DNA from 2 places in the Delftia sp. K82 genome. Region 2 is predicted to be linked to the other one. Evidence: predicted binding sites of a transcription regulator. Region 2 holds the regulator's gene; the other holds the start of a gene.
What was found. The regulator FNR, encoded in region 2, switches genes on or off when oxygen is low (the NO sensors DNR and NnrR bind a similar motif). The targets are predictions, from matches to a motif close to TTGATNNNNATCAA.

Region 1 (4,966 bases), 1.5 Mb from region 2:
CAGGAACACGTCCTTGAACTGGACCATGCCCGAGTTGGTGAACATCAGCGTCGGATCGTTGCCGGGCACCAGGGGGCTCGACTCCACGATGGTGTGGCCCTTGGATGCGAAAAAGTCCAGAAAGCTCTTGCGAATGTCGGCAACGGTGAAAGTGGGTGTGCTCATGGTGTCTAGGAGTTCGGAGCGCGCACGCGGGGCGCTGTCCCTGGTGGGAGGGTGTCCCGTCGGGACCAACGCGCATTATAGGTTTGCCCCATGGTTGCGGCAGCGAGCCCTGCCTAGCCTCCATCACGCACCTGGCCAAAGAAGGCCTCTCCTCCCATCTGCCCGCCCTTGAGCACGATCTCCAGCCCGTCGCTGGCCGGATCGCTGCCATGCGCGCGCAACAGCGGCGCGCAGCTGGCCGGTCCACGGCGCCTGCAGCTGTGGGTGACGCCCCGTCCGGGCCGCAGGGCCGACATTCTTGCGCTGGAGAAATGGCTGGTGCAGGAGATGAGGGAGATGGCTAGCACAGGCGATCTCGCCGTTCCCTGATCCCGCTCAGACTGCGCGCGATGGGCGCCCTGGATAATCTCCAGCCGGAACCACAGCAAGCACACCATGGCGCAACCACAGACACCCGAGCCTCATTCCAGCGAACCGGCCCCCGCTGCCAGCGCCCACGGATCCGATCCGGCCAAACCGCCCAAGCCGCCAAAAAGCCGCATCGTGCCCTGGCTGATCGGCCTGCCTGTGGCCTTCTTCGCTGTGCTCATGCTGGCTGGACAGTTGCTGTCCACGCCCGAAGGCGAGGCGCGCTGGGTGGAGCGCGAAACCATCAAGATCTGCCGCAAGGAAACCGCGCGGCCAGAGGCCGAGCGCAAGACGCAGCAGTTTGAATCGGTGCAGGACTGCGACAGGCTCGAATTCGACTTCAAGCAGCGCTACGGTGAAAACCCCTGAGGCGAAGTCACAACGAAAAAGGCCGGCAGAGCCGGCCTTTGGCTTGCGAGGGCCCGTTCAGTCGCGCGTCTCGATGGCGCGGTTGATGCCCAGTGCCGCCAGCGTGCACAGCGCACCCGACAGCAGATAGATCCCCAGCGCCACCAGTCCGAAGCGCGAGGACACGCCCAGGGCCACCAGCGGAGCGAATGCCGCGCCCACCAGCCAGGCCATGTCCGAGGACAACGCGGCACCCGTGTAGCGATAGCGTGAGGGGAAGTTGGACGTCACCGTGCCGGCCGCCTGGCCATAGGACAGGCCCAGCAGGATGAAGCCGACGATGATGAACACGTTGTTCCCCATCGTTCCGCTGCCCAGCAGCCAGGGCGCCAGGAAGCTGAAGATGCCGATCAGGCAGGCCATGGTGCCCAGCGTGTTGCGCCGGCCAACGCGGTCGGCCAGCCAGCCCGAGACCATGATGGCGGCAGCCGCACAGAAGGCGCCCACGATCTGCACCCCGAGCACATGGGTCACCGACTGGTCCGAGTACAGCGAGATCCAGGACAGCGGGAAGATGGTCACCAGGTGGAACAGCGCAAAGCTGGCCAGGGCGGCAAACGCGCCGATCACCACGTTGCGGCCTTCGTCGCGCATCAGCGGCAACACGCCCATGGGCTCCAGCTCACGCTGCTGCAGCAGTTCGGTGTAGGACTGGCCCACGACCAGGCGCAGCCGGGCGAACAGTGCCACGACGTTGATGGCAAAGGCCACGCAGAAGGGATAGCGCCAGCCCCAGCTGAGGAACTCGTCGGCTCCCACATGGGCGTAGATGAAGGCAAACAGCCCTGCCGCGAGCACGAAGCCCAGCGGCGCGCCCAACTGGCCCATCATCGAGTACCAGCCCCGCCGGTTCTTGGGCGCCGACATGGCCAGCAGCGACGGCAGGCCGTCCCACGAGCCGCCCAGCGCAATGCCCTGGCCTATGCGCAGCAGCGCCAGCACGATGATGGCGTTCACCCCCGCCTGCTGGTAGCTGGGCAGGAAGGCCATGCCCACGGTGCACACGCCCAGCAGAAACAGCGCCAGCGTCAGCTTGGTCGCCCGCCCCCAGCGCCGCTGCACGGCCATGGACAGCGCCGTGCCCAGCGGCCGGGCCACGAAGGCCAGCGAGAAGATGGCGAACGACATCAGCGTGCCGTCGAGCTTGGAAAGGTAGGGAAACAGCAGTGCCGGGAAGACCAGCACGCAGGCGATGCCGAACACGAAGAAGTCGAAGTACTCCGAGGATCGCCCGATGATCACGCCGACGGCGATTTCGTTGGGCGTGACATCTTCGTGGGTGTCGGCGCGGGACAGAGATTCTTTGCTCTCATAGCTTCCGCCGGGGAAGCTTGCAGTTGTGTCGAGGCCGCTCATAGATGGATGCTCCTTGTCTCGTCTCACTGACAACTCTGTTCTACGCCCTCACTTGATCTGGCGCAAGGCGGTTTCCACCTCGACCGGCCTTGGTGTTTGTCCTGCTGCGCGCGACGCGAAAATGCGGCCTCCGGACCGCCAGGCACCTGCCGCGCACCCGCCCAGGTAGCAGAAAGTTCCCGGGTTCTCCTTGACGTTGGACAAAATGTCCAATGGACAAATTTATACTTCGTAATACATTTGCCCGGATCTTGTAATCCGCGTTTCTATGTAAACGCGCTCTTGTTGCGCCCCTAGCATGCTAAAAATCAAGGAACTCCGTGGGCCTGCGTGGCTCACCGCGGCCGCTTTGACAGCCAGTCTCACTGGCTGCAGCAAAGCCGTCGTGCTCAACCCCGCCGGCGACATCGCCGCGCAGCAGGGCAACCTGGTGGTCACGGCCACCTTGCTGATGCTGATCATCATCATCCCGGTGATCATCCTCACGCTGCTTTTCGCCTGGAAATACCGCCAGTCGAACACCGAGGCCCACTACGACCCCGAATGGCACCACTCCACCACGCTGGAGCTGGTGATCTGGTCCGTGCCGCTGATGATCATCATCGCGCTGGGCGCCATCACCTGGATCAGCACCCACAAGCTGGACCCCTACCGTCCGCTGGACCGCGTCTCGGCCACCAAGCCGCTGAGCACCGATGTCAAGCCGCTGGAGGTGCAGGTCGTGGCCATGGACTGGAAGTGGCTGTTCTTCATCCCTGAAAAAGGCATCGCCACCGTCAACGAGCTGGCCGCTCCCGTGGATCGTCCCATCCACTTCAAGCTGACCGCCACCTCGACGATGAACTCTTTCTACGTGCCTGACCTGGCCGGCATGATCTATGCCATGCCCGGCATGCAGACCGAGCTGAACGCCGTGATCAACAAGCCCGGCGTGTTCCACGGCCTGGCATCGCACTACAGCGGCGCCGGCTTCTCGGGCATGACGTTCAAGTTCCACGGCCTGAGCAACGAAGAGTTCGATCAGTGGGTTGCCAAGGCCAAGTCCGAAGGCAAGGCCCTGACGCGCGATACCTACCTGAACCTGGTCAAGCCCAGCGAGCGCAACCCGGTCGAGCGCTTCGCCACGGTGGACGAAGGCCTGTACGACAAGGTGCTCAACCGCTGTGTCGAAGAAGGCAAGATGTGCATGCATCACATGATGGCCATCGACGCTGCCGGCGGCGAAGCCTATCTCAAGGCCGTGGGCATGAACCTGCCCCAGGATGTGTGCACGGTGCAAAACGCCGACCGCGTCGTGGCCTTCCTGGACCAGCGCGACGGCTCCGCAGCCGCTGCGCAGCAATAAGCAGTTAGCGGACGCGGACGACGGCCAGACCGCCGCCCGCGCCCATCACGACCTAAGAGACTCGATATGTCTGAACATACCTCCCCGGCACAGGCCCACTGGCTGCTGGGACGCATCACTTGGGACTCCATCCCGATGGCGCATGAGCCCATCGTGCTGGCTACCTTCATCGCCGTGGTGCTCGGCGGCCTTGCCGTGCTGGGCCTGCTCACCAAGTTCCGCCTGTGGGGCCCGCTGTGGCGCGACTGGCTGTGCAGCATCGACCACAAGAAGATCGGCATCATGTACATGATCCTCGGTCTGGTCATGCTGCTGCGCGGCTTTGCCGACGCGCTGATGATGCGCCTGCAGCAGGCCATGGCCTTCGGCGACAACCTGGGCTACCTGCCTCCGCACCACTACGACCAGATCTTCACGGCCCACGGCGTGATCATGATCTTCTTCGTGGCCATGCCCTTCGTGACCGGCCTGATGAACTATCTGGTGCCGCTGCAGATCGGCGCCCGCGACGTGTCCTTCCCGTTCCTGAACAACTTCAGCTTCTGGATGACCACGGGCGGCGCCGTGCTGGTGATGATCTCGCTGTTCCTGGGCGAGTTCTCCACCTCCGGCTGGCTGGCACTGTCCAACCTGGGGGCGCAGAACCCCGGGGTCGGGCTTGACTACTACATCTGGGGATTGCAGGTGGCCGGCGTCGGCACCACGCTGTCAGGCATCAACCTGATCGTGACCATCATCAAGATGCGCGCACCCGGCATGAACCTGATGAAGATGCCCGTCTTCACCTGGACCGCCCTGTGCACCAACGCGCTGATCGTGGCCTCGTTCCCCATCCTGACCGCAGCCCTGGTGCTGATGTCGCTGGACCGCTACGTCGGCACGAACTTCTTCACGAACGAGCTGGGCGGCAACCCCATGCTGTACGTGAACCTGATCTGGATCTGGGGCCACCCCGAGGTCTACATCCTGATCCTGCCCTGCTTCGGCATCTTCTCGGAGATCGTCTCCACCTTCAGCCGCAAGCGCCTGTTCGGCTACACCTCCATGGTGTACGCGACGGTGTGTATCACCATCCTGTCCTACCTGGTCTGGCTGCACCACTTCTTCACCATGGGCTCCGGCGCCAGCGTGAATACCTTCTTCGGCATCACGACGATGATCATCTCGATCCCGACGGGCGCCAAGATCTTCAACTGGCTGTTCACCATGTACCGCGGCCGCATCCGCTTCACGGTGCCGATGCTGTGGACCGTGGGCTTCATGTGCACCTTCGCCATCGGCGGC
Region 2 (4,966 bases):
GAATCGGCAATATGTAAGCCGATGATTCGGGCATTATCTCCAGTTCTGAGGGCCTCGCAGCCAATCCGCGACCCCAGGTGCCAAGTCTGGCCTCAGCTGTTGCTCAACGGCACCAGAGGCTGGGCTTGTAGATCAGGTCCATCCACAGCGCCCAGACGGCCACGCCCACCAGCATCAGGCCGGCCAGACGCGTGCCCCATTCGGCGCGCAGACCGTTCAGGCGCTGCCGGCCCAGCCGCCACAGCCAGGGGCCGGCCACCAGCCACAGCCCGCTGCCCGCACCAAAGGCCGCCATGGCCAGCGCGCCCTGCCACGGGCCGCCGCTGAGCGCGGCGACCAGCACGGCCGAATACAGCAGTCCGCAAGGCATGAGTGCCCAGGCATAGCCTGCCGCCAGCGTGCCGCCCGGCGCCGACACCCAGGGCTGCACGCGCCGCCAGGCGGCGCGGCCGGCAGACTCCAGCCAGGCGGGCTGGCGGGCCTGCACCATCATGGCCAGGCCCCAGGCCATCACGGCGACATGGGTCAGCGTCCAGAACGGCTGCAGCGCCGTGGTCTGGCTGGTGAGCCAGGACAGGCTCTCCATGGCCAGGGCCGAGGCAGCGCCCAGGCTGGCATAGCCGGCCAGACGGCCGCCGTGGAACAGCGCCGTGCGCAGCCACAGCCGGCTTTGCAATCCATGCACGGCCACCACCTGCGAGCCACCGCCCTGCCCCGCCCCGCCCGTGACCACGCCGCAGGGCGCAGCGCACATGGCAAGGCAATGGGGCCCGCCGACGAGCCCCATGATCAAAGCGGTCCAGAGCAGCGACAAGAGCATGGGGCCTAGATGATCCTCGAAAACCGCGCCCGGTTCTTGTCCGCCTGCAGATATCGGTCAAACAGCATGGCCACGCCGCGCACGAAGTACCAGCCCATGGGCGTGACCTGGAATCCCTCGTCGCTGATCTGCACCAGGCCCTTGGCCTGCAGGTCCTCCAGGGCCGCCATCTCGGGCGCGAAGTACTCGCGGAAGCCCAGCAGCCAGGCCTGCTCCATGGGCTCGAACAGCACGGCGCCCTGGCACATGATGGCCATGATGACGGCGCGGCGCACCAGGTCGTCGCGCGACAGCGCCAGGCCCCGCACCACGGGCAGGTGGCTGGCGTCGATGGCGTCGTAGTACTCCTCCAGCGTCTTGGCGTTCTGGCTGTAGCTGGCGCCCACCTTGCCGATGGCCGACACGCCCAGCGCAATCAGGTCGCAGTCGGGCTGGGTGCTGTAGCCCTGGAAGTTGCGGTGCAGCCGGCCCTGGCGCTTGGCCACGGCCAGCGAGTCCTCGGGCAGGGCGAAGTGGTCCATGCCCACGTAGACATAGCCACCGTCCATGAACGCGGCGATGGAACGCGACAGCATGGCCAGCTTGTCGGCCCCCTGGGGCAGATCCTCGGCCGCAATGCGCCGCTGCGGCTTGAAGCGCTCGGGCAGGTGGGCATAGGCATAGAGCGCGATGCGGTCGGGCCGCAGCGCGTTGACCTGGGCCAGCGTGCGCTCGAAGGATTCGGGCGTCTGCTTGGGCAGGCCGTAGATCAGGTCCACGTTGATGGAGGCAAAGCCCAGCTGCCGCGCGGCCGCCACCAGCTCGAACACCTGCTCGGCCGGCTGCACGCGGTGCACCGCGATCTGCACCTGCTCGTCGAAGTCCTGCACGCCGAAGCTCAGGCGGTTGAAGCCCAGCTCCTTGAGCACGGCCAGGCGCTCAACGCTGACGGTGCGCGGATCGACCTCGATGGAGTATTCGCCACCCGGCTCCAGCTTGAAATGCTCGCGCAACAGGCCCATCAGCGTGCGCAGCTCATCGTCGGAGAAGAAGGTGGGCGTGCCGCCGCCCAGGTGCAGTTGGCTGACGGTCTGGCCCTTGCCGCAATGGGCCGTGTGCAAGGCCATCTCGCGCGCCAGGTAGTCCAGGTAGACGGCGGCGCGATCGTGGTGGCGCGTCACGATCTTGTTGCAGGCGCAGTAGTAGCAAAGCGACTCGCAAAAGGGCACGTGCACATACAGCGACAAAGGCATGGCACGCGCTGCGGTACTCGATTTGCGTTGTTGCAGCGCCAGGATATAGTCCTCTGCACCAAAGGCCTCGACAAAGCGGTCGGCGGTAGGGAACGAGGTGTATCGGGGCCCCGGTACGTCAAAGCGACGCAGCAGCTCTGGGGTGACAGCGGTCATGGGTTTTTTCCTCTAATACCTCGACTGTGCCGCAGCACATCGGTCATGTCCTTGACTCATATCAAGAGTTGTTTGAGGGACTGCTGCGACAATTTGATCCAACTCATCGCAATCCACGAGGTCACCGCCGGCACGCTGTGTGCCGCTGATGTTTATCACTCCATGAACCTTCAGACCATCAAAGCCTCCTGCTCCAACTGCAACCTGCGCGAACTGTGCATGCCCATGGGCCTGGATGCCGAGCAGATGCAGCGCATCGACGACATCGTGGCCACGCGCCGCAAGGTCAAGCGCGGAGGCCTGCTGTTTCGCAATGGCGAGACATTCACCTCGCTGTACGCCATCCGCACCGGCTTCTTCAAGACCTGCGTGGCCACCGAGGACGGACGCGACCAGGTCACAGGCTTTCAGATGGCCGGCGAGATCATTGGCCTGGACGGCATCGTCAACGACCACCACACCTGCGATGCCGTCGCGCTGGAAGACGCCGAAGTCTGCGTCATGCCCTTCGACAAGCTGGAAGACCTGTCGCGCGAGGTCACGGCCCTGCAAAACCATGTGCACAAGGTCATGAGCCGCGAGATCGTGCGCGAGCACGGCGTGATGCTGCTGCTGGGCAGCATGCGCGCCGAAGAGCGCCTGGCCGCCTTCGTGCTCAACCTGGTGCAGCGCCTGCATGCGCGGGGCTTTTCCAAGTCCGAACTGGTGCTGCGCATGACGCGCGAGGAAATCGGCAGCTACCTGGGCCTGAAGCTGGAGACGGTGAGCCGCACCTTCTCCAAGTTCGCGGACGACAACATCATCGAGGTGCGCCAGCGCCATCTGCGCATCCTGGACACGGAGGCGCTCAAGCGCATCGTCAACAGCCAGCAGTGCCAGTGAGGCTGCAAGGGCGGCAAGCATTCATCCGCCAATGAACAAGGCCCGCGACAGCGGGCCTTGTTCATTGCGGCGGGCTCTCGCTCAGTCCCGCCCCAGCCCCTGCATGGCCAGGTCCGGGTCGGGCTCGGAGACCACGCCGTCATTGAGATCGCGGGCCGAGCGGCCCAGCATGGTGGTCATCAGGCTGGAGAGCATGGTCACGCCCCAGAAGGCGAAGAAGGCCAGCGTGTAGATGCCCTGGCGCGACCAGCCCAGGTCGCCGAGCCAATGCAGCTCCAGCGGGTCCACAAAGGCAAAAACCAGCATCTCCATCACGGCGGCTGCCAGAAAGGCAGGCCAGGCAATCCACATCCAGCGTTGGGCCAACATCAGCGATCTCCTTGTGCTGTCGAGGGGTCGCCTTCATTGTGCGCCGCGCCAACGCATGGCGCCAAGCCCCGCAGCGCCCTGCACGCCTGTAGGAAACCCTCACCCGTCGCGCATGCCGGAGATGCGATCCGCCATGCAAAAAGGCCGCGACTGCGGCCTCTTGCAGGGGTGCACGGCGATCAGCGGTCCGTGGGGTGATCGTGCGCGGGCGTGGCCGCATGGTTGCGGCCGGTGACGGCGGGCGCCATGCTCTTGGGCACTTCGCGCACGCCATCGGCACGCTCGTTGATCGTGATGCCGTTGCGGTAGTAGTCGGGGTCGATCACGGGATCGGCGCCATTGATGGCGATGATGGCCGTGATCACGGCAGCGACCACCACGGCCGCCGGGCCGGCCACCACCAGCCAGACATGGCCGAACTTCCACCAGGGCTTGCCGGCGTCGGGGTGCGAGGGAGCCTGCGCGGGCGCGGAAACTGCGGGACTGGAAGACATGGGAAAACTCTTTCTTTCAGGCGGCAGGCGCGGACCGTGCCGCGCCTGCCAGGAACATCACCGGGGCACCAGGAAGACGGCCTTTTCGGACGCGCGTCCCGCGCCTGAATGCACGGCATCGATATCGAAGAATACGGTGTGCGAGCCCGGCTCGGCCGAACCGTAGGGAATCTGCAGGCGCGCCGCAATGCCGCGCGTCTCGGCCGGGCCGACCTCGACTTCCTGCTCGGAAGCCAGCTCCAGCCCATCGAGGCCATGGGCGCTGATGCGGTAGCGCTGGGCCTGCTCGGTGGCATTCATGATCTGCAGGCGGTAGACATTTTCCAGCTTGCCGCCCGCGACGATGCGCGACAGCGACGCCCGGTCGCGTATCACGTCGACCTTGACCGACTGGCGCAGCGCCAGGCTCACGATCATGGCCACGCTCAAGCCGATCAGCACGGCCGAGTAGATCAGCACGCGCGGACGGAAGATGCGGCGCAGCACCTGGGCACGCCGCCACAGGCCGGCCATGGCGTTCTGCGTGGTCAGGCGGATCAGGCCGCGCGGGTACTCCATCTTGTCCATGATGGAATTGCAGGCGTCTATGCACAGGCCGCAGCCAATGCATTCGTATTGCAGACCGTTGCGGATGTCGATGCCCACGGGGCAGACCTGCACGCACATCTTGCAGTCGATGCAGTCGCCCAGGCCCTGGGCCTTGTAGTCCACCTTTTTGGTGCGCGGCGCACGCGGCTCGCCCCGGCCCGTGTCGTAGCTGACGATCATGGTGTCCCGGTCGAACATGGCGCTCTGAAAGCGCGCATAGGGGCACATGTATTTGCAGACCTGCTCGCGCATGTAGCCCGCGTTGCCATAGGTGGCAAAACCGTAGAACAGCACCCAGAACATCTGCCAGCTGCCCTGCAGCGCCAGCAGCTCGCCGCCCAGCTCGCGGATGGGCACGAAGTAGCCCACGAAGGTGAAGCCGGTCCACAGCGCAATGGCGATCCACAGCAACTGCTTGAGCGACT

Region 1: cyoA (ubiquinol oxidase subunit II) is a predicted target of FNR. The motif match lies at 2,528-2,541, and genes of this name have one in related genera.

What each region holds. Positions count from the first base shown of each region.
Region 1 is NZ_MYFL01000001.1:1,862,378-1,867,343, reverse strand. It holds gene alaS (alanine--tRNA ligase) at 1-165, opposite strand, end outside; gene KDK82_RS08120 (hypothetical protein) at 279-512, opposite strand; gene KDK82_RS08115 (hypothetical protein) at 601-942, shown strand; gene KDK82_RS08110 (MFS transporter) at 1,000-2,337, opposite strand; gene cyoA (ubiquinol oxidase subunit II) at 2,636-3,682, shown strand; gene cyoB (cytochrome o ubiquinol oxidase subunit I) at 3,749-4,966, shown strand, end outside.
Region 2 is NZ_MYFL01000001.1:3,320,082-3,325,047, forward strand. It holds gene KDK82_RS14605 (HD-GYP domain-containing protein) at 1-34, opposite strand, end outside; gene KDK82_RS14610 (sulfite exporter TauE/SafE family protein) at 104-820, opposite strand; gene hemN (oxygen-independent coproporphyrinogen III oxidase) at 826-2,208, opposite strand; gene fnr (fumarate/nitrate reduction transcriptional regulator Fnr) at 2,371-3,090, shown strand; gene KDK82_RS14625 (hypothetical protein) at 3,172-3,459, opposite strand; gene KDK82_RS14630 (FixH family protein) at 3,639-3,953, opposite strand; gene ccoG (cytochrome c oxidase accessory protein CcoG) at 4,011-4,966, opposite strand, start outside.